3 regions of the Anoxybacillus sp. FSL W8-0104 genome follow, and region 1 is predicted to be linked to each of the others. Evidence: predicted binding sites of a transcription regulator. Region 1 holds the regulator's gene; each other region holds the start of a gene.
The links. The regulator Rex, encoded in region 1, represses fermentation and respiration genes when NADH is low (regulators of the CRP and FNR family bind a similar motif). The targets are predictions, from matches to a motif close to TTGTGAAATATTTCACAA.
Positions count from the first base shown of each region.

Region 2: the regulator Rex is predicted to act here: its motif matches at 3,167-3,184, upstream of NST18_RS06910 (formate/nitrite transporter family protein).
Region 3: the regulator Rex is predicted to act here: its motif matches at 4,687-4,704, upstream of NST18_RS09505 (L-lactate dehydrogenase).

Region 1 covers NZ_JBBOQU010000001.1:199,593-210,107, forward strand. The annotation lists gene tsaB (tRNA (adenosine(37)-N6)-threonylcarbamoyltransferase complex dimerization subunit type 1 TsaB) at 1-222, shown strand, start outside; gene rimI (ribosomal protein S18-alanine N-acetyltransferase) at 244-666, shown strand; gene tsaD (tRNA (adenosine(37)-N6)-threonylcarbamoyltransferase complex transferase subunit TsaD) at 663-1,676, shown strand; partial or broken gene NST18_RS01185 (ABC-F family ATP-binding cassette domain-containing protein) at 1,970-3,856, opposite strand; gene NST18_RS01190 (IS1634 family transposase) at 3,957-5,615, shown strand; gene NST18_RS01195 (redox-sensing transcriptional repressor Rex) at 5,985-6,620, shown strand; gene NST18_RS01200 (YdiK family protein) at 6,630-6,803, opposite strand; gene NST18_RS01205 (CPBP family intramembrane glutamic endopeptidase) at 6,800-7,537, opposite strand; gene groES (co-chaperone GroES) at 7,841-8,125, shown strand; gene groL (chaperonin GroEL) at 8,195-9,811, shown strand.
Region 2 covers NZ_JBBOQU010000001.1:1,287,053-1,297,567, forward strand. The annotation lists gene parC (DNA topoisomerase IV subunit A) at 1-1,288, shown strand, start outside; gene NST18_RS06895 (PilZ domain-containing protein) at 1,357-1,743, shown strand; gene rpmG (50S ribosomal protein L33) at 1,847-2,020, opposite strand; gene speE (polyamine aminopropyltransferase) at 2,119-2,967, opposite strand; gene NST18_RS06910 (formate/nitrite transporter family protein) at 3,209-4,027, shown strand; partial or broken gene NST18_RS06915 (ACT domain-containing protein) at 4,121-4,348, shown strand; gene NST18_RS06920 (IS701 family transposase) at 4,406-5,587, opposite strand; partial or broken gene purU (formyltetrahydrofolate deformylase) at 5,710-6,390, shown strand; gene NST18_RS06930 (helix-turn-helix transcriptional regulator) at 6,554-6,928, shown strand; gene NST18_RS06935 (metal-sensitive transcriptional regulator) at 6,990-7,253, shown strand; gene NST18_RS06940 (AAA family ATPase) at 7,450-8,271, shown strand; gene NST18_RS06945 (vWA domain-containing protein) at 8,282-10,186, shown strand; gene NST18_RS06950 (hypothetical protein) at 10,256-10,378, shown strand; gene NST18_RS06955 (hypothetical protein) at 10,498-10,515, shown strand, end outside.
Region 3 covers NZ_JBBOQU010000001.1:1,788,336-1,798,850, forward strand. The annotation lists gene NST18_RS09485 (spore germination protein) at 1-823, opposite strand, end outside; gene NST18_RS09490 (hypothetical protein) at 987-1,847, shown strand; gene NST18_RS09495 (rhomboid family protein) at 1,818-3,371, opposite strand; gene NST18_RS09500 (hypothetical protein) at 3,407-3,598, opposite strand; gene NST18_RS09505 (L-lactate dehydrogenase) at 3,670-4,620, opposite strand; gene NST18_RS09510 (5-formyltetrahydrofolate cyclo-ligase) at 4,781-5,350, opposite strand; gene rpmG (50S ribosomal protein L33) at 5,405-5,554, opposite strand; gene NST18_RS09520 (hypothetical protein) at 5,635-7,047, opposite strand; gene NST18_RS09525 (sugar phosphate nucleotidyltransferase) at 7,105-8,016, opposite strand; gene NST18_RS09530 (hypothetical protein) at 8,161-8,478, shown strand; gene NST18_RS09535 (hypothetical protein) at 8,475-8,654, shown strand; gene NST18_RS09540 (endolytic transglycosylase MltG) at 8,611-8,889, shown strand; gene phoU (phosphate signaling complex protein PhoU) at 8,919-9,578, opposite strand; gene pstB (phosphate ABC transporter ATP-binding protein PstB) at 9,637-10,449, opposite strand; gene pstA (phosphate ABC transporter permease PstA) at 10,476-10,515, opposite strand, start outside.

The DNA of each region.
Region 1 (10,515 bases):
GGAAATGATAGTGTACTACACGAAGCTACGTTTGTTGAAGTACTAGGTCGTTCTGTTCAAGTAGCTTCAGCGACACTTCACAATCCGCGCCCAAGCGAACTTGCATGGTTAGGAATGAACCGTGAGCCAGAATATGTTCATACGTTTGTCCCAAACTATATTCGTTTAGCAGAGGCAGAAGCGAATTGGCTTGCTCGTCAGCAAGAAAGGACGGAATGTTAAGTGGACGTTTCCTTCCGTTTTATGACGCTTCAAGATCTTGATCGCATTATAGAAATTGAGCAGCGTTCATTTACACTGCCGTGGAGTCGTTCCTCTTTTCACCAAGAATTAACAAATAATCCGTATGCTCGTTACATTGTGATGGAGCATGATGGACAAATCATTGGTTATTGTGGCATGTGGCTGGTCATGGATGAGGCACATATTACAAACATTGCAGTATTACCGGAGTTTCGCGGGAAAAAATTAGGAGAAGCACTAATGAAACAGGCGATGGCGTTGGCGAGAGAAGAGGGGGCAAAAACAATGACGTTAGAGGTGCGAGTATCGAATATCGTTGCACAGTCGTTGTATCGGAAACTTGGTTTTTTAAATGGAGGTATTCGTAAAAGATACTATTCGGATAATCAAGAAGATGCTTTAGTAATGTGGGTGAAATTATGAGCGAAAAAGACATATTTGTGCTTGGAATTGAGACAAGCTGTGATGAAACAGCTGCAGCCATTGTGAAAAATGGACGTGAAATTGTAGCTAACGTTGTCGCTTCACAAATGGAAAGCCATCAACGATTTGGAGGAGTCGTTCCTGAAATTGCCTCCCGTCACCATGTTGAACAAATTACGCTCGTATTAGAAGAAACGATGAAACAGGCAAATATGGATATAAGTCAACTTGACGCGATTGCAGTAACAGAGGGACCGGGATTAGTTGGGGCGCTATTGATTGGTGTAAATGCGGCGAAAGCGTTGGCTTTTGCACATCGCATTCCGCTTGTTGGTGTGCACCATATCGCAGGACATATTTACGCAAATCAACTTGTACAAGAAATGAAATTTCCGCTTCTGGCGCTTGTTGTGTCTGGAGGTCATACAGAGCTCATTTACATGAAAGAGCATGGGATATTTGAGGTGATTGGAGAAACGCGTGATGATGCGGCTGGAGAAGCGTATGACAAAGTTGCCCGGGCCTTGCAACTCCCTTATCCAGGGGGACCTCATATCGATCGTTTAGCGAAACAAGGGAAACCAATTATTGATTTACCGCGCGCGTGGTTAGAAGAAGGTTCGTATGATTTTAGTTTTAGTGGATTAAAATCAGCGGTTATTAACACGTTGCACAATGCAAAGCAACGTGGAGAAATGATCCGACCTGAAGATATGGCGGCAAGTTTTCAAGCAAGTGTCGTTGAGGTATTAGTGAGAAAAACAATCGAAGCAGCCATGCATTACAGCGTAAAACAAATATTGCTGGCTGGCGGTGTGGCGGCAAATGAAGGGTTACGTACACAATTACAAAAACAAATGAATCAACTGCCAGAAGTCGAGTTAGTTATCCCGCCGTTGTCGCTTTGTACAGATAATGCAGCGATGATTGCAGCAGCGGGAACAGTATTATTTCAACAAGGAAAGCGTGCCACCATGGCATTAAATGCAAACCCAAGTTTACTGTTATAGTAAGAAGGTGTCCCAAAAGCAATGGGGCACCTTTTTCTAATTGTCATACGAATTTTTCTAAGAACAATTCAGCTTGTTGTGGATTATTTTATCCACATACATGTGAATAATGTGGAAAACGTTGATTGTATGTTATTTTATCATAACAAGTTAACCACAACAAAATGGGGGATTTTTCTTTTGTTGTTGTGGGTAATGTGGAAAAGTTGGTGAATAACTTATATTTAGGTGTTTTTTCTGTGGATATCTTTGTGTAAAAGATGAGCTAGCCCACAAATGGAGCTAGCTCGTTATTATTTTTGTAAAAGTTCCCATTGTTCGAATAACTCGTCGAATTTTTGTTTCAGCTCATCAATTTTTCCTTGAGTATCCCGAGCTTTTTCATAGTCGTTGTAACAGGAAGGATCATATAATTGTTGTTCATACGTAGCAATTTGTTGTTCGATTCGCTCCATTTCCGTTTCTAGCTGTTCGATTTTTCGTTGTCGTTGTCGTTCTAATTTTTTTCGTTCTTTTTCTTCTTCGTACGAACGTTTTGGTGACAACGATTCGCCCGTTTTAGTTTTTTGGCTAATTTGTCCAAGCTCAAGCAGCTCTGCTTTTTTTGCTACGTAATAATCATAGTCCCCTAAATACTCAACAAGACCGTCTGTGGATAACTCATATATTTTTGTTGCAATTTTGTTAATAAAATAACGATCGTGTGAAACGAATATAATTGTTCCTGGGTATTCTATGAGCGCTTGTTCTAGCACTTCTTTGCTATCTAAATCCAAATGGTTTGTCGGTTCATCTAAAACTAATACGTTTGCTTTCTTCATCATGAGTTTAGCGAGAGCGAGTCGCGCTTTTTCTCCACCGCTTAACGTCTGAACAGGCTTCAATACGTCGTCACCAGAAAATAAAAAGTTGCCGAGAATGGTCCGAATTTCTTTCTCTGTTCTTAATCGATCTTCGTCCCACAGTTCGTCGATCACTCGTTTGTTTGATGTTAATTGTGCTTGTTCTTGATCATAATAGCCAATTTGTACGTTTGTTCCGTAGCGTATTTCTCCTTGTTTCGGATGGAGTTGTTTGATGATCGTTTTTAAAAGAGTTGATTTTCCAATTCCATTTGGTCCAATTAATGCGATACTATCACCGCGAGTGATGCGAAACGAAAGATTTTTTGCAATGATGTGATCGTAACCGATCGCTAAATCGTTAGCTGTTAGCACATCATTTCCGCTTGGGCGTTCGATTTCGAAACGAAACGATGCCGATTTTTCATCACCGAGTGGCTTGTCGATGATATTCATTTTTTCTAATTGTTTTCTACGGCTTTGTGCTCGCTTCGTTGTTGATGCACGAGCGATGTTGCGTTGAATAAAATCTTTTAATTTTGTAATTTCCTCTTGTTGTTTTTCATACAATTTTAGTTGTTGTTCAAATTGTTCAGCACGTTGTTGTAAGTAGCTTGTATAGTTTCCGACATATTTTTTTATTTTTGTGCGTGATAGTTCATACACTTGTGTCACGATTTGGTCAAGAAAATAGCGATCGTGGGAGACGATAAGAATGGCTCCATCGTAATTTTTTAAATATTGTTCAAGCCATTGCAACGTTTCCATATCTAAATGGTTTGTCGGTTCATCTAAAATGAGCAAATCGGGCCTTGTAAGGAGCAGTTTACCAAGCGCTAGCCTCGTCCGCTGTCCACCGCTCAATGTAGATACTTTTGTCGTATAATCGTACTGTGAGAAGCGGAGACCATGGAGAACCGAACGAATATCTGCTTCATATTGATAGCCGCCTTTTTCTTTGAATTCTGTTTGTAAACGATCATATTGCTCAAGTAGGCGCTCATAGTCAGCATCATGTAAACTCATTTGTTGTTCTAGTTCGCGTAATTGTTTTTCCATTTGTTGTAGCGGGGCAAACACATCGAGCATTTCTTCCCAAATGGAACGATGCGCTTGCAACCCTGTATATTGATCTAAATAACCGATCGTTACGTGTTTCGGTTTAATGATTTCGCCTGTGTCGTATGACAACTGTCCGGCAATGATTTTTAATAATGTCGATTTTCCCGCGCCATTTCTTCCAACTAACGCAATACGGTCTTTTTCTTGTATTTCAAGCTTAATGTCTGATAAAACTTGTTCTGCTCCATATGATTTGGATAGTTGATTTACTTGTAACTCACATTTCGCACCCTCTCGACAAAAATCGGGAGGATTTTTTTATCTTCCTGTCGAATAAAACCTTGGAATACAAGGAAAGCAAAGGAGTTTGCTCATCATGGACGTTCAAATTCGGGCCATTTATGAAAGTTCTTATTTGAATATAATAAGCGCCCTGTTCAAAGATCTTGACCTTCCTCAGTTGATTGATCGTCTCGTTCCCGTGGATCCGCAATGCCAAACTCGAGCCAGCGATATCGTCAAACTAATCGTTCTGGATATCTTGAGCGGCCGGCAAGCGCTCGTTCATTTGGAACAATGGGCGCATGACATCGATTTGCCGAAGCTGATTCGGCCAGGGCTGGAGCCGTCTTGGTTCAACGACGATGCCATCGCGCGTCATTTGGATCGCCTGTATGAGGCGAATATCCATCAAGTCCTTTCGTCTTGCCTCGTGCAGATCTACAAGAAAGAAGGCCTCTCTCTTCGCGTCTTCCACGCCGATACGACGGACAAGACCGTTTATGGCGCGTATGAATCGGCCTCGCCGGATGCCTTGCAGATTACGCATGGCTACAACCGGCATCATCGTTGGCAAAAGCAGATCGGATTTGGGCTGATTGGCAACGAGGATGGCATCCCGTTTTATGGCGATGTACACGACGGCAACCTGCCGGATAAGACGTGGAATCCCGAGGTGTTGTCCCGTGTGCAGAAACAGCTGAAGCAGGCGAAGATCGAAGATGAATGGATTTATGTTGCCGATTCTGCCGCCATGACGAAAGACACACTGGCGCAAACGAAGGCCGCCAACGCCTTTTTGATCACAAGAGGCCCTTCTTCGCTCCGGATCGTCAAAACCGCGCTGGCTAAAGCTGATGCCCAAGACACGCCGTGGAGCGATCCGTTCTCCTTAGCGGAGAAAAACGGAGCCACCTACCGGGTGTGGGAAACGACATCGACGTACGAAGGTCATTCGGTCCGGTTGATCGTCGTTGAATCCAGCGCGCTCGACCAACGAAAAGGAAAGACGCTCGAAAAAGAGCGAAACCAAGAAGCAGAGCTTCTTCGGCAGAAACAAACCCAGTGGGAAAGCCGTCTGTTTTCGTGCCGGGAAGACGCCGAACAAGCCCTAGCGTCTCTAAAGACGTCCCTTCGTCTCCGGTTCCATCGCGTCGAGGCGTCGGTCGAAGCGATCGTGCGTCCGAAAAAACGGCGCGGACGTCCGAAAAAAGGGGCGGAACCGGACATGGAAACGCTGTACGCCCTTCGCTTGAACGTGGAATTCGACCAAGATGCGTGGGAACAGGCGAGACGGAAAGCGTCCCGGTTTGTCCTTGTCACGACAGTTCCGGAGGAATGGAAAGGTCAACCGATGGATGCGAAAGAGATCTTGAAGTTGTATAAAGGCCAAATCTCGGTGGAAATGAACTTCTCTTTCTTGAAAGACCCGTTCTTTACGGATGAGATTTACGTAAAAAAACCGGAACGGGTCGCGGTATTGGGCTATTTGTTTCTGTTGGCCTTGGCGATTTACCGCGTCTTCCAGCGCCGGGTGCGTCAGTTCATCACCCCGGAACACCCATTAAAGGGCGCGGGAGGCCGGAAACTGACCCGACCGACCGGACAAGCGATTTTTCAATTGTTTTGGTATGTCAGAGTCGTCCTGTTGGAACTGCCGGATGGACGAATTCAACGCGCGTTAGGTCAACCGCTCACGTACGAGCAGCGAAGGATTCTGCAAGGATTAGGGATGGACGAGAGCATTTACGTCTAATGGGATAAAGAACGACCAACGATGGTAAAAAAAGGATACCATCGCTTTTGGTGTTGGTTTAAAAGTTATTCTAAAAAACTGAATAAAAAATCCTTTTGTTCCGCCCTACCAAGGTGCGAAATATGAGTTGTAAAATGATCATTCTTTCTCACCTCAATCTTCTTTTGATAGTGTAACGTACTTTCTTGATATTCGGCAACACTAGTGTACGAATAACAAATTTGACAAAAATAATAATAAAGGGTACAAAGGAAAGACAGAATGAAAAAAATAGTGTATAGTTTAGAAGTGGGAAGAATTTTTTAGACGTATAGGAGAGAAAAATGAAAGCGCTAACTATTTGTGAAAGGAAATGTGGGGGATTGACTCGTGAATAATGAACAGCCAAAAATTCCGCAGGCGACCGCAAAGCGACTACCGTTGTACTATCGTTTTTTGAAAAACTTGCATGCATCAGGCAAGCAACGTGTATCTTCAGCGGAGTTAAGCGAAGCTGTAAAAGTCGATTCAGCAACGATTCGCCGAGATTTTTCATACTTTGGTGCGCTTGGAAAAAAAGGATACGGATATAATGTCAATTATTTGCTGTCATTTTTTCGTAAAACGTTAGACCAAGATGAGACGACAGAAGTGGCGTTATTTGGGGTTGGAAATTTAGGGACTGCATTTTTAAACTACAATTTCAGCAAAAACAATAATACGAAAATTGTGATGGCGTTCGATGTAGATCCAGATAAAGTCGGAACAGAAGTCGGAGGGGTTCCGGTTTATCATTTAGATGAATTGGAGGAGAAACTCGGGGGAATTGCCGTAGCGATTTTAACTGTTCCTGCCCAAGTTGCTCAACCGATTACTGACCGACTTGTTCAACAGGGGATTAAAGGGATTTTAAACTTTACACCTGCTCGCCTGCATGTGCCAGAACACATTCGTGTTCATCATATTGATTTAGCGGTCGAATTGCAGTCACTCGTTTATTTTTTAAAGCATTACGGAAATGAATAAACCTCCCGTTTATGAGCGGGAGGTTTTTTTCAATAAAGAGCGAATAGCTGTGCCAAAATCAAATGTTGCAATTAGGATGAACAGCATTGTTGTTACGTCCCAAATGCCGTCATCAGCACTATCCACAGCAAAATAAGTAAATAAAATGCCCATTAGAAAGTAAAATAGTGGTTCATATTTCATGAAAACAGCCTCCAAATGACGAATTGCATTTGTTCTGCTTCGCGCATAATCTTCTCGATTTCTTCAGCGAATAATATTTGTATGGCAACGACAAACGTGTTCATCAACACGTGTGCTGCAATAGGTACGAGAATGCGTTTTGTTTTCACATATAAGAAGGCGAACACAAACCCCATTGTCGCATACAAGAGCAAATGTTCAAACTCTAAATGAACAACAGCAAATAAAAGTGAACTGACGAGCGCTGATAAGAAAAAATTGTATTTTTGATACAACGTCCCGAAAATAATTTTCCGAAAGATGATTTCCTCTAAAATTGGTCCGACGACTGATGTAACGAGTATAAGAGCTGGTGTCAATTTGACCATTTCAACGATGCGTCTCGTGTTTTCGGACCCCATTTCGACACCAAATAGGTGCATCTCAATATTAGCTGCAATGCCTTGGGCGAAAAGAGCGAGCAAAAACCCCCCAATCGCCCAAAAGAATGACATGCCAATCGATGCTTGATGGCGATCATATGAGTATTTCATATCTTCTTTCATAAAATAAAGAACGAGAAAAAGAGCAATCGGGAAACTAATAACAGCCCAGTAACCAGAAGCGATCGATATGGCTATATCTTTATTTGATGCGTTAATAAATCCGCTATGCGCAAGTAAAGGAACGCCGACTAAACTCGATAGTTGCATAGCGACGTATGTAATGATGACATACCAATATTGCTTTTTCACATGTTCAACCCCTTCGTGCAAATTGTCTAGCTTTAGACGAGCATTTTCTAAGCGTCTGCTTCCTTAGCTGAGCGAATGATCGTCCTCTGCTTTCTAAATTGAATACTTTTTCATTTTATCATATTTTTTGTATGAATTTCGAAAGGAAAGACATAATGTTAAAGAGGGAATCATTTAATGAAAAATTTTTAACTTCCTACTTGCAAAATTAAAAAAAGTTCATTAATATAATAAGTGTGTTAGCACTCAATAAGAATGAGTGCTAATAACGGAACGAAAATCTAATTAAGGAGGTCGTTTGCCGTGTTGAAGCCACTAGGTGATCGTATTGTCATTGAATTAATTCAAACTGAAGAAAAAACAGCGAGCGGAATTGTCTTACCAGACACAGCAAAAGAAAAACCACAAGAAGGAAAAGTTGTGGCAGTTGGTTCAGGTCGCGTTCTTGATAATGGTGAGCGCGTAGCTCCAGAGGTAAGCGTTGGTGACCGCATCATCTTCTCAAAATATGCGGGTACAGAAGTAAAATATGATGGAAAAGAATACTTAATTTTGCGTGAAAGTGACATTTTAGCTGTGATTGGTTAATCGTTCGCCTGATAACATATAAAGCACATAAAAATACTTAACTAAAATTTCATCAAGGGGGTAAGATGTATGGCAAAAGAAATTAAATTCAGCGAAGAAGCTCGTCGTGCGATGTTACGCGGTGTAGATAAATTAGCTGATGCAGTAAAAGTAACATTAGGTCCAAAAGGTCGTAACGTTGTATTAGAGAAAAAGTTCGGTTCTCCATTAATTACAAATGACGGTGTAACGATTGCGAAAGAGATTGAATTAGAAGATCCGTTTGAAAATATGGGTGCGAAGCTTGTTGCGGAAGTAGCAAGCAAAACAAACGACGTTGCTGGTGACGGTACAACAACAGCAACTGTATTAGCACAAGCGATGATTCGCGAAGGATTGAAAAACGTAACAGCTGGTGCGAACCCAATGGGCATTCGCAAAGGTATTGAAAAAGCTGTTGCGGTCGCTGTGGAAGAATTAAAAGCGATCTCTAAACCAATCGAAGGCAAAGACTCCATTGCTCAAGTTGCAGCTATTTCTGCGGCTGACGAAGAAGTTGGTCAATTAATCGCAGAAGCAATGGAACGCGTTGGTAAAGACGGTGTCATTACATTAGAGGAGTCTAAAGGTTTCACAACAGAATTAGATGTTGTGGAAGGTATGCAATTTGACCGCGGTTATGTATCTCCATACATGATTACAGACTCTGATAAAATGGAAGCTGTATTAGATAATCCATACATCTTAATTACAGATAAAAAAGTTTCAAGCATTCAAGAACTTCTTCCTGTATTGGAGCAAGTTGTTCAACAAGGCAAACCATTGTTAATCATCGCTGAAGATGTAGAAGGTGAAGCGCTTGCTACATTAGTTGTGAACAAACTTCGCGGTACGTTCACAGCTGTTGCAGTTAAAGCGCCTGGCTTCGGTGACCGTCGCAAAGCGATGCTTCAAGATATCGCGATTTTAACAGGCGGTGAAGTCATTACAGAAGAGTTAGGTCGCGAATTGAAATCAACAACAATTGCTTCACTTGGTCGTGCAGCGAAAGTCGTTGTGACAAAAGAACATACAACAATCGTTGGTGGCGCTGGCCGTGCGGAAGACATTCAAGCACGCATCAACCAAATTCGTGCTCAATTAGAAGAAACTACTTCTGAATTTGACCGTGAAAAATTACAAGAGCGCTTAGCGAAATTAGCTGGTGGCGTTGCGGTAATCAAAGTTGGTGCGGCAACAGAAACAGAATTGAAAGAGCGCAAATTACGCATTGAAGACGCATTAAACGCAACACGTGCGGCAGTTGAAGAAGGTATTGTTGCCGGCGGTGGTACGGCATTAATGAACGTATACAACAAAGTTGCAGCGATCGAAGCTGAAGGCGACGAAGCAACTGGTGTGAAAATCGTTCTTCGTGCGATCGAAGAGCCAGTTCGTCAAATCGCTCACAACGCTGGTTTAGAAGGTTCTGTTATCGTTGAACGTTTAAAAACAGAAAAACCTGGCATCGGCTTCAACGCAGCAACTGGCGAGTGGGTTGATATGATTGAAGCTGGTATCGTTGACCCAACAAAAGTAACTCGTTCTGCGCTTCAAAACGCAGCATCTGTTGCGGCTATGTTCTTAACAACTGAGGCAGTTGTTGCTGACAAGCCAGAAGAAAACAAAAACACACCTGGCATGCCTGACATGGGCGGCATGATGTAATGCAAAAACTACCCCTGTTTCAAAGGGGTAGTTTTTTCTTTTAATTCACTCAAAAAACAAAGAATAGAGCCAACAGCTTGAATCCATGCTCCAGCGATACTGATCGACTGCCCGTCTTCTTTATTTCCTCGTTCCTCATACACTCAGTACATCGGTAGTTTCAGCATCTGCCTCTAAGGCGTTTTCTGTCGCTTGCAATACGTTTCCCCATAAATCAAGAGCAAACTGTTTTTTTGTCGCTTAGAGAAGGAATGCTCGCAATGGCCGAAGTAACAGTACCTATCGCTTGAGTAAATGAACCGATCAGTGCTTTCGGTTGATTCATCCTATTTCGCGCAGGAGACTCCCACTTCAACGACCAAAGGGAGTAAGTGGGAGAGGAATGCGCGTTCCCCCTTTCTTTTGTGTATGATATAATAAAGGCGTGGAGAAAACCGTTCAATAAAGGCACTCCAATAACTGCTACTCGATGTATGGAGTTGGTTACAGGAAACGTTGTAACCGTAAAACATCGAGCGTAGGTCCGTCTGTTGTGTGTGGAAGCCAAGTACTGCCAACAGACACACCGAGAGAATCGGTAACGATGCAGGCATGACCTGCGTCGTTGGGTAGTCGTCAACCTGCCCCTGATGCAACCCCAAGTCAAGGAAGGAGGACGAAATCCGTTTGCACTTCTGGGGAGTTGCAAGCCCTCACTTCAAGCG
Region 2 (10,515 bases), 1.1 Mb from region 1:
GCGTGCTCATATTGTAGAAGGATTAATGAAAGCTGTATCCATTTTAGATGAAATCATCGCAACGATTCGCGCTTCTCAAGATAAAAAAGATGCTAAAACGAATTTAATGGATCGATATGGGTTTACAGAACCTCAGGCAGAAGCCATTGTCACATTGCAGTTATATCGTTTGACGAATACAGATATTTATGATTTACGTGAAGAAGCAAATGCGCTTCATGATAAAATTGAGCAGCTAACATCGATTTTAGAAAGTGAAAAAAAGCTATTATCTGTCATTAAATCGGAATTAAGAAAAATGAAAAAAACGTATGCCGATGAACGAAGAACGACCATTGAAGAAGAAATAAAAGAAATTAAAATTGAAATGAACGTTGTTGTTCCAGAGGAAGATGTCATTGTCACTATTACAAAAGACGGATATATTAAACGCACGAGCCTTCGATCCTATAGCGCCTCGAACGGACAGGACATCGGAATGAAAGATGGCGATAGGTTGCTCGGAATGTTTGAGATGAATACAACACATACGTTATTGTTATTCACAAATAAAGGAAACTATTTATATTGTCCTGTTTATGAACTTCCAGACATTCGTTGGAAAGATCTTGGTCAACACATTTCTCATATCATTCCGCTTGATCGAGACGAGCAGTTGACTAGTGCCATCCCAATCGCAAGTTTTAACAACGGGTATTTATTATTTATTACAAAACAAGGGTTGGTGAAAAAAACACATCTCGTTCATTATAAAGCGCAACGTTATTCTAAGCCGCTTGTTGCTATGCGATTAAAAGAAGATGATGAAGTTGTGAACGTATATCAAACAAACGGAATGGGACATATATTTCTTGTCACACAATATGGATACGGATTATTGTTTTCAGAAGAAGAAATTGGAGAAGTAGGCGTTCGAGCGGCGGGAGTAAAAGGCATTCATTTAAAAGATGGAGATTATGTTGTTTCTGGTCAACAGGCAACAGACGAAAACATAATTCTTGTAACAAAACGTGGAGCGGTGAAAAAAATCGCTCGGGCAGAGGTCGAACCATCTACTCGTGCGAAACGAGGACAACTTCTCATTAAAGAAGTGAAAACGAATCCACATCGATTAGTAAGTTGTCACTTCCTTTCACATGGTCGCGTTATCTTAAGGACAGAGAAAGGAATGACGGAAGACGTCCGTGTCGATGAGTTACGACTAAGCGATCGATATGGTAATGTTACGTATGTAATTGATTGTGACGAAACAGGTAACGTGACAGATACATGGGTGAAATGGTCATAATTCCCTTGCATTTATTTATGATTTCAATTATATTGAAGAAGGTATAGTTTGTATGTGGGGGATTTATGATGAGGTTTAAACGTCAAGAACCTTTTCGATATCAATTTGGTCAACCGCTTCCTTGTACATTTCGTATTACACATATTGGGGAACGGGAAGTAGAAACGGATAAAGGAGCGGCCGAAATTCACGATATTAGTCCACGCGGTATTCGACTGGAGACAAACTTAAATTTACCCATTGACTCCGCCAAAGGTGAACTCGAAGTGGAGTTGCAATTTACAATCGTTGATCAACCAATCAACGTGCGTGGGATTGTCATTTGGAAGAAAACATATGTAAACAAATTTCAATACGGTCTTTCCCTAGAGATTTCAAAACAAGAGGAAATACAATTAATTGGCGAAATTAAACGACACGCGGCGATGTATGCACGAAAAAAAGAAAGTAAATAAATGTGAAAAAGATGTCCACAAGGGCATCTTTTTTCTTTGAAAATTATTTGAAAGCGGTTAACTAACTTGTATATACAAGTTTACAAGAAATGTTGTAATCGCTTTAACTAAGGAGGAATAAATGATGCGACAATCTGTGGAGCAAATTGTTCAAGCTTTTGATAATCTTATTAAAGAAGCGCATAAGCGCAACAAAAAGATTGTTACGCTTATTTTTCGTTGTTATGTAGTTGCGATCTCCAGTTTCTGTACATTGTAAAACAACTTTCACACGCATATAGGCACTCTCCTTATAAAGAAAATAGGAATCATTGCGTTTTGTGTCATAATATAAAAACGCCTCTTTGTCAACACTCGCAGCCGGAATGATTCCGACTACGATTGAAGATGTTCCTTCATAAATTGTGGAAGACGGAAACATTGGCTTAAAATATCAGCGTTTGCATATTTCGTTTGCTTTGTGAAAGTGTGGAGCCGTTCAAATAAAATCGGCTGTTTTGCACCAAGAGTGAAGCTCCATAGCCCACCAGGATACGTTGGAACAGTAGCTGTATATACGTGAACATGCGGGAATAAATGACGAATATTTGCATATGTTTGTTTCAATACGTCCATATGGAAAATCGGCGATTGGCTTTGACAAACCATCATTCCATCTTCTTTAAGCGCTTTATGCACACTTTCATAAAAATCGTATTCAAATAATACTTGGGCAGGACCAATAGGATCAGACGAGTCAATGATAATGACATCGTACGTATTCATATGATCTTTCACAAATTGAACCCCATCTTTATATACGTACTGAACACGTGGATCGGAGAGATTTCCCGATACTTCAGGTAAATGTTCTTTACATGCTTGAACAACAAGTTCATCGATTTCGACGAGATGGATTTCTTCTACCTCTTCATATTTCGCCACTTCACGAGCTGCACCACAATCGCCCCCACCGATAATTAAAACTTTTTTTGGCGACGGATGAAGAGAAAGAGGAACATGTGTGATCATCTCATTGTAAATATGTCCATCAATAGAAGTTGTTTGTACAATTCCATCAAGCACAAGCATTCTTCCAAAGTCGTATGAGTCTAAAATCATCACATGTTGAAATGGTGAACGTTCTGAGTAAATAATCTCTTTAATACGATAACTAATTTTTAAATTTTCACGCTCATCTTCTGTTAACCATAGCTGTCCATTTTGCTCTTTTATGTAGTTCATAGCTTCCTCCTCTAACAATGTATTTTGCGCCTTCTTTATATTAATACATTTGTGCATGAGTTTGCAAAGGATGAGAACATCAGATAAAAAAATTGCAATAGTCATTTTATTCGTAAACGTTTACAAAAATAAAGTGTTGACAGTTCTCTTAACATTTACACAAATGCATTGAAAAATAGAACGAAGAGGAGTAGGATAAATGTGAAAAACATCACAAAAAAGAAAGAGAAGTGAGAAAACAATGGAAGCTTTACAAACATGTAAAGAGCTTGCATTAAAGAAGCGCTCCATTTTGCAAACAACGCCTCTTCAATATATGATTCGTGCTGCGTTGGCAGGTGTATACATTGGTTTTGCTCTCGTTCTTTGCGTACGTATCGGACAATACTTTTATGAGGCGCATTCACCTGTAACGTATTTAGTGAGCGGTATTTTCTTCGGAATTGCCCTTGTGTTGATTATGTATGGCGGTGCAGAACTATTTACAGGGAATACGATGTACTTTACTGTAAGTACGCTTCAAAAAGAAACGACGATTGGTGACACGCTTCGTAACTGGGTGGCGTGTTATAGCGGCAACTTGCTTGGTGCGATTTTCTTCGCCTTTTTGATTGCACAGTCAGGTATTTTTCATGACATTCCGATGGATCATTTACTTTTTGCAATTGCCTTGAAAAAAATGCACGCAACAACGATACAATTGTTTGTCAAAGGGATTTTATGTAACTGGCTTGTTTGTTTAGCTATTTTTATTCCAATGCAAATGAAGGAAGATATGGCAAAAATGTTTGCGATGATTTTAATCGTTTTCGTCTTTTTTGCTTCCGGATATGAACACTCTATTGCAAACTTTGTTATTTTTTCACTTGCTTTAGCTGTCGAGCATCCAGATACAATTCATGTAGCAGGGATTATCCATAACATCGTCCCTGTAACGCTTGGGAATATCATTGGTGGCTCATTATTTATGGGGGCGTTATACACATATCTTTCATCTAATAAACAATCTACGCCTGTGTGGAAAGGGGCGTTTGGAGTAAGAAAAATATTGAATAAGTAAAAAATAGTCGGGATATGTTCTCGACTATTTTTTTATTTGTTATAATAAAAGTTATTATTTTATTTCATTTTTCTGTCTATGGGGGGAGTTATGATGTATTTTCAACAAAAACATGTGCAAAAGTTTATGAACAAATATAAAGAGCGAGCACGCTTGCTTATTTCATGCCCAGATCAACCAGGCATTGTGGCCGCTGTCACTACTTTTTTGTACGAAAAGGGAGCTAATATTGTGGAATCCAGTCAATATTCGACAGATCCTGAGGGCGGTACGTTTTTTTTACGAATCGAGTTCGATGCTCCGAATATATTAGAAACTGTAGTTGAGCAATTTTCGTTACAATAATTACCATTTAAAAAGAGACAAACAGGGTACCCCTTATGCCACGTGGAGCTGTTTTTTCACGGTATCAATGGGAATATTTTGTTTTGCTGCACGATAAATGAACTCCACGAGGCTATGTCCTTTTCTCTTGCGCAGGAGATCGAGCCCATCCGAAAAATCACTGTTAGACTCGAACATGCTGTACACATACGCAAGTTGCACCAAGATCCAATACCGTTTCACCGCCCGACGCCCGCGAACGCGGTATCCATCGAGTTTCAGCTGGTCTTTCGCTTGACGGAAAAAACATTCGATCGACCAACGTGCAGCATAGTAGCGCAAGATCTCTTCATCGCTTAGCTCGCGATCGGTGCTCAAGACGCAATGAAGATGTTTCGGCGTCATCGGCTGATCGGCTTTCCATGCGAGCAGCACCACGGCATCCTTGAGACCGTTCAGAGCGCCTTCGTAGCGATACACCCGATAACGCTCTTTTCCCACCGTGACGAGGCGGGTATCCCGTGGCTCCATAGATTTGGCAAATTCTTTTGCTTGAATGGCCGTCCCTTTTGGATAGAGAATCCGATTCGTCTTCAGCATCGCGATGACGTGGAACCCTTTTTTTAAGCAGGCTCCCACGAGGGTTTTCGATGGATACCAAGAGTCCATGAGCACATAAACGGGTCGACTCACATCCAACGAAGAAAGCATCTCGATCGCGAGTTCCCCTTTGCTTTTCCCCACCGTCTTGTCGTAGAGGCGAAAGGCAAAAGGAAACGCTTGGGTCATCGTATGAACCATGAGCCAAACGAGAGAATGTCCCCAGATCGACTTTTTCTCTGCGTGAGAATAGTGCCAATCACACCCTTGAATGGCGTGTGTTGCCCGTGACGAGGGCTTCGTTTTTTGGCAAATCGTATCATCGATCGAAACAAAAATGGGTTGATTCTCTCGTTTCGAGCTGCGTTCGACACGATGAAGCACCCACTGTTGGAGTTTGCGAAGCAGCGTCTCTTCCTCCCATGGGCTTTTCGTGAAAAAATGGCTCAGTGTCGTGCGATGGTTCGGATGAAAACTCCCATGATGTAGATCGGTCAGCGTTCCCGAAAAGCCCTTTGTAATCATCGCATCCACGATATGAACGAGATGCTTCATGACAGGTTTCGAGAAATAAAGGGCCAACCCCAACATCGTCAAAAACTTGTGGATTCCTTGGTGATGTGCTAATCTATTCATGAGACATGAACCTCCTTGTGAATGGTTTGTTGGCACATCTATTCTAACCAAGGAATCGGGTTCATGTCTTCTTTTTTGTTTGGTTGTAAATTTATGTTAGTAAATTTGCTCATCTACAGTTAGAAAGAAAAAAGACGATAGAGAAGGAATTTGCAACGATTGCACAACAGTTTGAGATGAATTGGCGATTGAGCTTACATACACATGTGAAAAAAGTAGCGATATTTGTTTCAAAAGAAGAGCATTGTTTATTAGAGTTACTATGGGAGTGGCAAGCGGGTGAATTACTTGCAGATTTTGCTCTAGTTATTAGCAATCATGAGCAAATGAGAGAAACGGTAGAGTCTTTTGGAATCCCATACTATTATATACCGGTAACAAAAGAAACAAAAGAGGAAGCGGAAGAAAAACAAATCCAACTATTAAAGGAACACGATGTGGATGTCATTGTGCTTGCACGTTATATGCAAATTTTATCACCGCATTTTGTTGCAACTTTCCCAGCACAAATCATTAATATTCATCATTCGTTTTTACCGGCATTTGTTGGCGCACGACCATATGAGCAAGCTTATCGACGCGGAGTGAAACTGATCGGTGCTACTTCTCATTATGTAACAGATGATTTAGATGAAGGCCCAATTATTGAACAAGATGTCGAGCGGGTGGATCATAAGCATCATGTAGAGGACTTAAAGCGAATCGGGCGTATGATCGAAAAAACGGTTCTTGTCCGCGCCCTAAAATGGCATTTAGAAGACCGTGTCATTATTCATGAAAATAAAACAATTGTTTTTAAATGAAGGAGGGGGAACCTTCTTCTTTTTTTTTTTTACAAAAAATTGATATCATAAAACTATGTTCTAAATAGAAACTGAATAAAAATAAAAATGTTCAATTATAATGGAAATGGAGAAGGGATTTTCTTTTAAGTGAAGAAAGTGTCATATGAAAGGAGGAGAAAAAATGAGTGAAAAAAGAAAACCGAGCGGATTTTTATTAAAGCAACGCGCATTTTTAAAGTTATATTTAATTACTTTAACTGAACAGGAACGATTGTATGGGTTGAAATTGTTAGATGTGCTTCGTGAAGAGTTTCAACCATTTGGATATCGCCCGAATCATTCAGAAGTATACAAAGCGCTACATGATTTGATTGAAGATGGCATTTTAGAACAAGTAAAAAAGAAAAAAGAAGGGATGAAATACCAAGAAGTTGTTTATTATCGTTTTACTGAGGAAGGATATAAGAAAGCCCAGTTGTATAAGCGACAATTAAAAACAGAACTTGATCGTTGTGAAGCGCTTATCCGTAAAGCGATCAAAGATAATTTTAGTTGACAAAAGAATTATATTTCATTTAATATACTGATAAGGGTATAAGAAAAGGGGTTTGATGAATATGACATATGATAATCAAGTGAAGAACCGTTTAAAACGAATTGAAGGACAAGTTCGCGGCGTACTAAAAATGATGGATGAGCAGAAAGACTGCAAAGAAGTCGTTGCTCAATTGTCAGCTATTCGTAGTGCTGTTGATCGTGCCATTGCGGTTGTTGTAAGTGCTAATTTAGAGCGTTGCATTCGTAAGGATATAGAAACAGGATCATTAGAAAGTGAAAAACTTATTCAAGAAGCGGTAGAGCTACTCGTCAAAAGTCGATAATGCCGAGTGGCTCCCTTTCTCATTCATTTGTTAACATAATATAATTATGTTAAACTATTCTTTTGTTTGTACAAATCCATTTGTTTTTTGTACAATACGTACGTATAAAAATATAGAAAGGAATGACATCATGATTTATACACAGTCATTTACACTACCAGAAACGATTGAAGCGATCATTAAAGAAAGAAGAGAGATGTTTAAAAATAACATAGACGAACAGACTGGATATACGGCATATACACCCGCTCATGAGTCTATTTTATACGATGCAATTATTGCTTTGGCCCTAGGGAAAAATGTGTTGTTAAAGGGGCCGACAGGATCCGGAAAAACAAAATTAGCTGAAACGTTATCGCTTTTCTTTGGACAGCCAATGCACAGCATTAATTGTTCAATTGATTTAGATGCTGAGGCGATGCTTGGTTTCAAGACGATTCAACAAACAAATGGGCAAGCAACAATTGAATTTATCCCCGGGCCTGTGATTCAAGCAATGACAAAAGGGCATCTGCTATATATTGATGAAATTAATATGGCTAAGCCGGAGACGTTACCGATTTTAAACGGGGTACTCGATTATCGAAAAATGATTACAAATCCATTTACTGCGGAAGTTGTTAAAGCGAAGCCGACATTTGGCGTCATTGCAGCGATTAACGAAGGATACGTTGGAACAGTACCATTGAATGAAGCATTGAAAAACCGTTTTGTTGTCATTGATGTGCCGTACGTCCAAGGTGAAGCATTAAAACGTATTTTACAACAACAAACGAAGCTAACAAATGAAGTGTTATTAGATCGTTTTGTTACACTATCTGCAGATTTAATTGTTCAAGTGAAGCAAGGATATGTATCAGAAGAAGCTGCTTCCATTCGGGCGTTGATCGATGCTTGTGATTTAGCGGTGTATATTCCACCTCGACGCGCCATTGAACGGGCGATCGTCGAGAAATTAGAAGACGAGCGGGAAAAAGCTGCGGTGCGCAATTTAGCCGAAACGTTGTTTGATGAATGAGGGTGGTTACATGAACCGTTTTATTATGTTTAATGATAAAAAAGTTGATTCTTTTTTGTTTATGGAGCTATCTGATTTAGTGAAAACATTAACAAAAGATGAGGAAATGGAGCTCGAGTTCGGTTATCAGTCGTATCTTGATCGGCAACATAAAAAAGTCGTTGTCAGTTACTTTTGGGATAACCGTCCAAAAGAACAGTACGTATATGGATTAAAAAGCGATGTGTTTTTGCGCACGATCGGAAATTTTTATCATACAAATGACGAAGATATCCTTTTTTTTCTTAACCAAATAAAATCATATTGTATCCCAAACTTTGCTAAACAATTGTTTGTGTTGCTTGAAGACATGCGGTTAGAAGATATATGTCGGCATGTACGTCCTGGTACAAAAAAAGCGTTCGTTATTCGGAAACATGTATATCGCCATTACTTTGAAACTCAATGGAATGTGAATATGATAAAAAGCGTTTATACAGATGCATTGTTTAATTATTTATATTTACTATTAACAGCGGAACAACCCGTAAACGATATTTTTCTTCCTGAACGTTTACGTTTAGCTCTTCCATTTGTTGAGCGCGAAATAAGAAATGTATATGATGCAAAATCAACCGCTCATATTTCACATATTGTACTTACAGTTATAGATGTGTTAGATGAATTGTTAGATACTGATATGCTAAACACGTATTTTCATCTCCCGGAGTATATTTACGTTAATCAGCAACAAGATAGGGAAGATATCCGACGAAAAGATCCATTGAAAAATCATGACGTACTTGATAAGAAATCGGAAAATGAAGATATTTTTCAAGAGACGATGCATACATGGCATCGTGAAACAAGCGATATGACGAATAGTTTTTTACAGTTTGATCTCGAGCAAGGTTCACAGACTGACTTGCTCGGGGAAGGGGTTCGTCAAGGGGAAGCGGGAGATCAAGCTCTTGGGATAGTGCATGGTTCATCACAAAAAACAACACATAATGATTATACGCATTTAGAACAACAAGAGCAGCGCCACGAACTTTCTGGACGTTCCGAGTATGAATACGGAAAAGAAAATCGTTATGCTAAGCCGATATTTGTGGATGCTTTGCCACCGACAACTGAGCAAACTAAACAGTATGAACGTAACCAGGGAGTAATTGCGCCATATCAAAAAAAATTGACACAATCCATTGAAAAAGTGCTTGAACATAAAAAAATGCACCCACGTACAGATTTACATGCAGGTCGTTTAAATAAAAAGCTATTACGCTTTTTTACAGAAGAACATCCGCGTTTATTCTATAAAAAACACGAAACATCCCCGTTATTAGATGCTGTTTTTGTTTTGCTTGTCGATTGTTCTGCATCGATGTATGACAAGATGGAAGAAACAAAAAAAGGAATTATTTTATTTCACGAATCTCTTAAAGCGCTTCGCGTTCCGCATAAAATTGTTGGTTTTTGGGAGGATACGAACGACGCTACATCGTCTTATCAACCTAATTATTTTCAAACTGTTATTGATTTTGATGATTCTCTAAGAAAAGATCATGGGGCAAGAATTATGCAATTGGAGCCACAAGAAGATAATCGTGATGGTTTGGCTATTCGATTAATGACAGAAGAATTGCAAAAAAGAAACGAAAAACAAAAATTTTTACTCGTCTTTTCGGATGGGGAACCAGCTGCTTTCGGCTATGATCAAAATGGGATTGTAGATACACACGAGGCAGTTACCGAAGCGAGAAAATTAGGAATTGAAGTAGTAAATGTGTTTTTGGCGAATGGAATAATTAGCGAAAGTCAACAAAAAACGATTGAAAATATATATGGACATTATAGTGTACTCGTTCCAAACGTAGAGCAATTACCAATATTTTTAGCCCCATTGCTAAAGAAATTACTGCTGCATAAATTGTAAAACACCCAGAATGGTGGGTGTTTTTATGTTAATCATCAAAAAAATTTTTTTAAAAAGCTTGATGACTATATGATAAAACGGAAACGCGGAGAAAATCCAGTATTCTATGCTGATGATATCGAGGGGTTAAAAGGTGTTGAATGCTGGCCAATTCGTGAAGAAGAACAAATGAAAAAAGTTGCTGGAAAATGAGTATAAAAGTTTACAATGTTGTAACAGTTTCAATCTTTTTTGTAATACAGGTTTGCATTATAATAATAAACGAAATGATTATAATGAATATATAAATAAATTGAGAGAGGAGGATGTTTATGAAACAGTACATCTTC
Region 3 (10,515 bases), 1.6 Mb from region 1:
ACCGAACAAAGCGCAAATATGCACCAACAATTGGTTTATTTCTATATTCTTCTGCATGCTGCAGATGATGCCAAAATGTTGCAGGTGTAATTAACACGCTCGGAGACCCATCGACAAAAATGAGAACATGTCCTTCATATAAATGAGCTGCGGCCGTATCTGGCCTTTCTGTATAACGAACGACAGGATATGGGTTGAAGTGCCTGCCTGAAATAAATTCTTCTACCGTTTTTTCCCCCATTGGCAAGCCGTCTGTATCAATTTTGGCTAATGACTGTTTCACTTCTTCCACAATGTGTGAATTCGCAATATCTTCAATATAACAAACACAGACATCCGTTTTTGAGCGGCGACCAATTTGCATATATTCCATTCGTAATGAACGATCTCGCACGCGCCGTCTTGTTAGCGCTGTGTTAAATACAATCGTTTCCACGTATCCATCGCGTGCACCTCGAACAACACGCTCCATATCTGGCTCTTGAGGTCCTCGCACAGGATATGTGCGTGCATCAATTAAAATCGCTTTTGCCATTCCATCAACGAACAAAGCTGTCGGTCCTGCCAACACACCATCAATTACCCGTTCGAAATCATCTGTTTGATCCAACTCTACATACGGAAGATGTGTTTTTAATAATTTATCTAACGGTTGTTCATCTAATGTTCCATTTGGTAGCTCAGATAACAATTTCATTAAATAATGAAGAATGTCATCTTTCACAAATCCGTCAATCATAAATAACGCCATATCTTTTCCGGCATAATGCACGTCTAAGTAAATGACGTCAAAACTTTTCCCTACTCCAAGCTTTTCCTTCATATATGAAACGTTTTCTGAAAGACGTGAAGATACTCGTTCCACTCCAATCACCTACCTTACATTCATTACCATCCATCTTTGACACATGTAAATGTATTCATACATATTTCCTGTCATATGCACATACATTTTTTATAAATGTAAGCTTGACCGGAGGAATAAGATGAAACGTTTATTATCGATATGCATATTTCTTTTGTCATTTGTCATCATCATACAAGCGTTGAAACGGCCAGCGCATGAAGCGATTATGTTTTTCCCGATCGATCCGACCGTTCGCTTTACAACTGCCGAAACAAAATTATCACTACAGCCCAAAAAGAAGGAAACACGCTATGTCGTCGATTGGATCGTCACTTCATCGCTTGATCGAACTGCTTATCTTCGGCAAGATGTTTCGTTGTTATTTGCTAACGGAAGGCTTGTTGCTACACAAACGAAATGGAAAAAAAACAGGAAAAGTCTCATTCAGCAAAAACAGCTCAAACAAAAAGGAAGTCGATTATTTCAAGCCATCTCATATCACCAAGGAGAATTGCATAATGGCAATGACATTCGAAGCAGTCAAAAAATGAGTGGGGACGTATTATACGTCATCGACTCATCCTTCGCACCACTTCAATCGTTTCGTAAACCAACGACAGCCGAACAAAAAACATGGGCAAACACATTAAATAAACAAACGCAAACGATCGTAAATAAAACCGCTAATCAAATGGGGAACATATTGCCAGCAGACGATTATTACCATTTGTATTTACCGGAGCTCGTTCAATATAATGAGCAACCGTTTATGGATTTGACAACAAATGAAACGGAAATGATGATCGGAAACTTATGGGAAGGGTTGTACAAAAATTATTTTTTAGGCATAAAAAAACAGAACGGTTCGATTGAATCTCCAATCGGTAGCACCGTTCCGCTTATTTTAATCAAAAAGGATTACAGTAAACTGTTTGTCGTAACAGAAACAGCAGACAGAGAACTCGTCATATTAAAGCAACTGCTCGAGTTCACGCAATAATCGTTGATATTGCTCATTATTTGGTTCAAGCTGCAACGCACGCTCTGCAGCTTGTTTTGCTTTTTCATAGTTTTTTTCTTCCGCATATAATAACGCTAAATAATAATACGCTTCATGAAAACGGTCGTTTTTTTTGATGGCATCATATAAATATTGTTTTGCATCATCGTAATCTTTTTGTTGTATGTGAATATAGGCACGCAAAAAATCTGCCTTATATGCTTCAGCATCTTGTTCATGAATGAGTGTTAACATTTGCTCTGCTTGGCCGTATTCCCGTTCATCAATATATTGCTTGGACAACGCAAGAATAAGTTGTGCTTGATCTGCTGGCGGTCGTTGAAAGCCAATATATAAGCAAATGAGCGTAACGACCGCTGTGAACAAAGCAGCAAACCATTGTCCAAAGCGAACACGTTCCTTTGGGAAATGAACGATATTTGCCGCTAAAAACCCACCAATTAAACCGCCAATATGACCCGCATTATCAATATTAGGAACGACGAGACCGAACGCTAAATTGATGCCGATGACAGTGATGACGTTCATTCCAATTGTTCGAAAAAATATGTGCGGTTTTGCTTTTCCGAAGTATAACAAAGCCCCAAAACATCCGAAAATGGCACCAGACGCCCCGGCAGATACGGATGATGAAAATAAAAAACTAGCAAGCGAACCTGCAAAACCAGCGAAAAGATAAATAAATAAAAAACGAAACGAGCCGTACAATTTTTCAACAAGTGAGCCTAAATAATATAGCGCAAACGTATTCATGAACAAGTGTAAAAAACCGATATGCAAAACAATAGGGGTGAAAAAGCGCCACCATTCTCCTTGCAAAATAAGCGGATTAAACTTTGCGCCATATTGAATGAGCGTCAACGTATTTGTACTTCCACCGTTCCATTCTAAAATAAAAAACATCACTATTTGTAAAGCAATAAACACATATGTAAATCTCGCTTTTCCACGTTCAAATATGCGCCGTTCATTTTCATACATGCGCTCTGCAAATGATAGCACGTGTTGTTTAAACGTTTGTAATTCTTGTTGCAACATTGGAGAATCATCAGGTACGTACACTTTTAATGATTGATGGAACTGCGTGCTTAGCTTATGCAAGACGTCATACATATTGTAAAGATGCATCACATATGTTTGCATATGCACTCGCTCAGTCGTGAATGGTCGTTCAACATACAGTTCCCAATCGTCAACAGGGGGATACATCATGACATAAACGTTGATGACTTGCAGTTGGCGGCGAAATTGTCGCTTGCGCCATTCATCAACAGCGACTAGCGCGCGATTCATATCATTTTTTAATGACACACCCCAATCCATATCAGTGCGAACAAGGCGTACAAGCGGCGCTTTTCGTTCCCTCGTAGATTGCAACCAAACCTCCCGCTCATCAGGTGACAAATAAACGATTTCATAGTTCATCTGTAACAATTGAAACATCATTTGCCAATATACAAAATCAAAGCGAATGCCCAACCTTCCCTCTCCCTTCGCTATCATACCCTTCTTTTATCACACTCTCTTACAAAGCGCAACTATTTGTACTTTTGTAAAAATAATGTAGGAACAATGCGCTGGCGAATAAACGGAACGGACATTCCCCATTGTACCACTCGTTTTTGAACCGCTTCTCGTTTCAATATTTCGTTCAATAACCGATAACGAAACCGATAAAGAACGAGCCCTGCCATAACGGCAACGATCAACGTTTTTCCATTCAACATCATCACCCTCCCTCATATTTACCGTTCCCTTTTCGTGTTGAAATTATAAAAAGGTTGCCTCATCATGAGACAACCTATTGCAATCCAACGCGTTTCATTACATCTTTTAATACAGTTGCAGAATGAGTAAATTTTTCTTTTTCCTCCTCGTTCAATTGTAGTTCAACAACTTCACGAATACCGTTGCGATTTACGATTGCTGGTACGCCAATGTACATATCATTTTGGCCATATTGGCCTTCTAAGTAAGCTGAAACAGTAAGAACGCTGTTTTCATTTTGTAAAATCGCTTTTGTTAAACGAACAAGTCCCATGGCAATGCCGTAATATGTTGCACCTTTTCGCTCAATAATTTGATACGCTGCATCGCGTACATTCACAAAAATGTTATCTAAATCTTCTTGTTTATATTGTGGCTTTTCTTTCATCATATCGGCAATTGGACGGCAACCGATGAATGCATGGCTCCAAACAGGCAACTCCGTATCACCATGTTCCCCAATAATATAAGCATGTACGTTGCGCGTATCCACATCGAAATATTCACCTAACAAATAGCGGAAGCGAGCTGTGTCTAAAATCGTTCCTGAACCGATCACGCGCTCTTTTGGCAATCCTGAAAACTTCCATGTAGCGTATGTTAAAATGTCAACCGGATTTGTGGCGACGAGAAAAATACCGTTAAATCCGCTTGCCATCACTTGATCGATAATATTTTTGAAAATTTTCGTGTTTTTCTCAACCAAATCTAATCGTGTTTCTCCTGGTTTTTGATTCGCTCCCGCAGTTAACACAACGAGATCAGCATCTTTGCAATCTTCGTAATTGCCAAACCAAATTTTCATTGGGGATGGCGCAAACGGCATGCCGTGATTTAAGTCCATCGCGTCTCCTTCCGATTTTTCTTTATTAATATCAATCAAAACGAGCTCTTCTGTCACCCCTTGATTTAAAAGCGCAAACGCATAACTTGAACCAACAAAACCTGTTCCAACTAAAACAACACGTTTTACTTTATCTGACATATTTCTTCCACCTTTCGTATATATCATTTTACAATCTGTGCGTTGTTTATCTGTTTCACACTTACATTGTACACTGTTTCACAAAGTTTATAAAGCATGAATTATTAACATTTTGTTATTTTTTTCTCCTGTACAACATGAAAGCGCTCATGCTGTTTTATTATTCGTTTTCACAAACAACAATTCCTTCGTTTGTAATAATCATTTGGACAGGGATGTCATGCTGTTCAACCGGCAACGTAGAGACGATTTGACAATCATATGCAAGGGAAATTGTGTCGTTTGGAAAATCAACTAAATATCGATCATAATATCCCCCACCATAGCCAAGGCGATATCCTTTACGAACAAAAGCAAGACCTGGAACAAATAGGAGCTCGATTTCATCTTTTTGCACTTCTCTCGTTTCTTCCACAATCGGTTCATATAAATCGAAAAAAGAGCGTCCCGTTTCTTGAAACGAACGAATTTCGCGAAACGTCATTTGTTTTGTTGTTACATCGCATTTTGGAATGGCAACTTTTTTCCCTTCTTGCCATGCTCGTTCAATGATACATTTTGTATCGATTTCGATTTGTCGTGAGATCGTAATACCGATCACTTGTGCCGTTTGCCAAAGATGTTGCTGAAATAATATGTCGTGAATGATTGTTTCTTTTTTCTTGCGTTCTTCTTTTGTCATATGTAAGAGACGTTGTTTTATTTGTTGCCGCAATTGTTTCTTATTCATTAACCTTCCCCCTCTTTCATAAAAAAATAAGCAGCAGGAAAAAAATCCTACTGCTTACTTCGTTTCACGATGAACTGTTGCTTTTTTGTCTCGTGGGCAATATTTTTTCAATTCGAGGCGCTCTGGGTTATTGCGCTTATTTTTTGTTGAAATATAGTTGCGTTCGCCGCATTCTGTGCATGCTAACGTAATATTTACACGCATCGTTCTTTCCCTCCAAACAAAAGTATTGTAATCATACCTTTCCATCATATCATTTTTCTTAAACAATTTCCATATGAATTTTATACGTTTTGATATTGCCGAATTTTCTTTATATAGTATTTCGTATATTCTTTTGCTTTTTGAGCATTTGCTGCTTGTGAATAAATCGTTAACGTTGGTTCATCTACTTTCGGTAAAATGAGTGTCCATGCTCCATCTTCATGATATACTTTCATGCCATCTGTAAAATCTACATGCTTGTCATACGATTCTTCTAACAATTTACGCATAACAGCCGCCCGTTCATCCCATGGGCAATGAACATCACGGCATGATAAATGAATAGTCGGAATAGACGACACAATGGTACGAAGGGAACAACGTTCAATCGCTAACAAGTGTAATAGTTGTATGCACGCGTATAATCCATCCAAATAAAAATGAAACGGTTCATGATGAGCAAGAAGCAAGTCTCGTCTCGTATCTTTGACATAAATCATTTCGCCATGCAAACGTTCTGCTAGCGTATGCAAAACGGACGGCGCCCAAGAAGGAACGGCTACTTTTTTCGTTTCGCTAAATAAAAGAGATGTGAGCACATGCAACGAGATCATTTCTTCTTTCGTCAACACAACTCCTTGCCCATCAAACATTCGAAAACGTTCCCCTGAATAGTCAAACACGATAGCAAATTGGGCTTGTTCTTGCTCGATTAGTTTCCGAATGTGTTCATCATCACGCTCTTTTGTCCAAACAACATCTACAGCGAACAACAGAAGTGTGCGTTCAATGATATGCTTCAATAAAGGAGAACTAGCGACGACAACTTTCCATCGCTCCGATGAAGAAAAAGAAATCGCTTGACGCAATGCTCGAATATACATTTCATCGTTCTCTTTTTGTTTCATTGCTTCACCCATTTGCATCGCTGACATATGATGTTCATGTTCCATTCGTTGTTCAATCGCGCGTTCCATCGTGCAATCAATGGGAAATCCTTGTTCATCGTGTATGTCAATAACTACTTCATCATGTTCGTTCAACGTCACAAATACGCCACCACGATATTGTTTATGAGAAAGAATATAACGAAAAGCAGGCAAATATCCCCCCTCATATACATTTGTGTGCATACCGTACATATGCAAACATTGAGTAAACAACGATCCAAGCGCCTGGGACAACGGGTGATTGTCAAAGCCAATTAATATGTGACTTCCTTTTTCATGTAGACTGCTATATGCTGAAGCCAACTGTGTAATAAATATCGGATGAGCATCAACATGAGCGCGCATGCTGATCCCATTTTGGCGAAACAATACGTTTGGGCGTTGTTCACCCCATACAATTGAACCTTTCACTTTCGTTTTTTCTGCAATTGTTTTATTCGGCCAAATTTTAGCCGCATGTTGCACTTTCACTTTATTTTTTAATTTGCATTTTGCCCCAATGACCGCATAATCAAATATTTCATTTTTTTTACCGATATACACATCATTTGCTACAACTGCTCCCCGTAATTCACTATGTTCATCAATATAAACATTGGATCAAACAATCGATCGCTTTAACGATGCGTATTTACTAATAACTGAACGTGAGCCAACCACCGTATATGGTCCGAGTGTTGCATAGGCATCAATGCGCACATCGTCCCCAATAAGAATCGGTCCTTCTAACTTTACCTCTTGTGCAATGTTCACTCGCTCACCGATCCATACATCAGGAGCTATTTCTTTGTAATGAGAAGAAACGAGACGTTGATTTAGTAAATCAACATGTGTTTGATGATATTGTTCAATGATACCAATATCAGACCAATATCCATCCGCCTCATATCCGTATATTGGGTACTCTTGTTGAATGAGATGTGAAAAAATATGTTGACTAAAATCGTAAGGTGGATGTTCAGGCATATAATTAAAAATCGCTGGATCGCAAATGTAAATGCCTGTATTGACTAAATCGCTACACACTTCATTCCATTTTGGTTTTTCTACAAAATGAATCACTTTTCCGTTTCGATCTGTCACAATTCCACCGTATGAAAGAGGAGTCGCTTCGTGGTGCATAAGAACGGTAACTAATGCTTGTTTGGAAAAATGGAAATTGATTGCCTGCTGCAAATGAATTGTCGTCAACGTATCTGCACTAATAACAACAAACGTATCGTCTAAAAAAGACTGAGCATGTTTTACGCTCCCTGCCGTTCCAAGGGGCGTCGTCTCTTCAAAGTAATGAAGATGTACACCGAATCGACGTCCATCACCAAAATATTCAATAATTTCATCACTTAAATATTGAACGGTTACAGCAATATCCGTAATTCCGTGATGTTTTAACCATTCAATACTATACTCCATCACAGGTTTATTCATAATCGGTACGATCGGTTTCGGAACATGACAAGTTAACGGACGTAACCGTGTTCCTCTTCCCCCTGCCATAATGACCGCTTTCACAACATATCCCCCCCAAGTGAAAGCACACTTTGTTCCATCATATCATGACAATACTATGCGGACAATATACGAAAATTGTCGATTTGACATGAAAATGATGCATGATCGCTACATTCCTATGTATAATAAAGTGGGGTGACAAACATGATCGAATATACATTGATTGGACTCATTTCTTTTGCAATCATACTATTGCTTATTTCTTTCTTTCAAAAAGATCGTGTAAAAGAGGTAGAAGAACAAGTAGAGCAACTCACATTATCGACGATGCAACAATTGTACGAAATAAAAAAGCGAGTTAAAGCGCTTGAAGAAGAGCTGCTTGTCGGAATGGAGTTGTTTTCAACTGAAGAACAAATATGGCATCTACATAAGCAAGGTTGGACAAAAGAACAAATTGCCCGCAAACTCAACATGCCGATAGATGAAGTAAATATTGTGATCGCGAGGAATGAACGATGAAAAGAACAACACGTGCATTTGCGGCTGGAATGTTGTTTGCCACAACGATACTTGCTATCGTTCATTACACGAATGACAAGCAGTATACTACCATCAGCGAACAGCAGTATGAACAAATCGTTGCTGAACGAAATGAACTCGCTGAAAAACTCGAAAAACAAAAAAAAAGAAATTGAAAAAACAACACCATCTCAAAAAGAAAAAGTGTACATTTATACGTTAACAATTGCCAAAGGAGAGGCAAGTCGCGACGTTGCTAACCGACTTGAACAAGCGCACATTATTGATGATGCTCAATCATTTTTAACATACCTCGATACCCACCAATTAACGCGTGCGCTACGCCCTGGAACGTATGTTGTTACAAGTGACATGTCATATGAACAAATCACAAAAAAAATCACAAAATAAGGATGTCCGCTGTTGGACATCCTTTTCATTTAGTCGTTTAAATCGTAATGTTTTCCCTTTACTAAATAAAATACGTTCTCAGCGATGTTTGTCGCGTGATCTGCAATGCGTTCAATGTAGCGAGCCGTAAATGATAGTTGCGTAATTTGCGACATCGCATCTGGATAAGCTTTTGTTCGCTCAAGCAATTCTCGAATTGTTTCGCCATATAGACGATCGACTTCATCGTCCATATCGGCCACTTTTTTAGCCGCAACGACATCTTCTTCATAATATGCCTTTAATGTTAATGAAAGCATATTTACAGCAATTTCATGCATTTTTTCTAACTTATTTAACGAGATGACAAACGGCTGTTCACCGATTCGAATGGCTGATTTTGCAATATTGACTGCAAAGTCCGCCATGCGCTCGACATCTGTTGCGATTTTAATTGCGACAATAATTCGGCGTAAATCAATTGCGACCGGTTGTTGCTTCGCAATTAATAAAATGGCAAAGTCGTTAATCTCTTCGTCAAGCAAATCTATTTTTGCATCATTTTCAAGCACTTGTAATGCTAAATCGTTATTTTTTGTTTTTAACGCTTCAAATGATTGAGTTAACGCGATTTCTGCAAGACTTCCGAGCTGCAATAATTGGTCGCGCAACGTTTGTAAATCGTAATCAAATTTTTCACGTACAGCCATATTCACTCCCCCTTTTTATCATTTTGAAAAAATCGTGCGAGCGTACCCGCACGATTTTTTATCCGAATCGACCTGTAATGTAATCTTCTGTTCGTTTATCGTCTGGATTGGAGAATAACTTATCTGTATCGCTATACTCGATCACTTCACCGTTTAAGAAAAAGGCTGTTTTATCAGAAATACGAGCAGCTTGTTGCATGTTATGTGTAACGATAATAATGCTGTAATTTTTCTTTAACTCCTGTACAAGTTCTTCTACTTTTAATGTAGAAATTGGGTCAAGCGCAGATGTTGGTTCATCCATTAAAATGACATCTGGTTCAATCGCTAAACAGCGCGCAATACATAAACGTTGTTGTTGTCCGCCCGATAATCCGTATGCGTTCGTATGCAAACGATCCTTTACTTCGTCCCAAATCGCTGCACCGCGCAAACTTTTTTCAACGATTTCATCTAAAATTTTCTTGTCGCGAATGCCGTGAATGCGCGGGCCGTATGCAACGTTGTCATAAATCGATTTCGGGAACGGATTCGGCTTTTGGAATACCATGCCGACTTGTGTACGCAATTCTTCCACACGATACGATTTATCAAAAATATTGCGACCGCGATACGTAATTTCTCCAGATGTACATACATTCGGTACAAGTTCAATCATTCGGTTTAACGTTTTAATATATGTCGATTTTCCACAACCTGACGGACCGATAATTGCTGTTACTTCATTTTCATAAATATCTAAGTCAATATTTTTTAACGCATGATGTTCGCCGTACCATAAGTTTAAGTTTTTTGTCCGATACACAACATTTCTTTCTCTTTGTTCTTCAGACTGTTTATTTTTACGTTCTTTCACAACTGTTAGTTCCATTAATAAGTTCCCCTTTCAACGCGCAATTAATAACGTTTTTGAAACTTGTTGCGAATGAAAATAGCA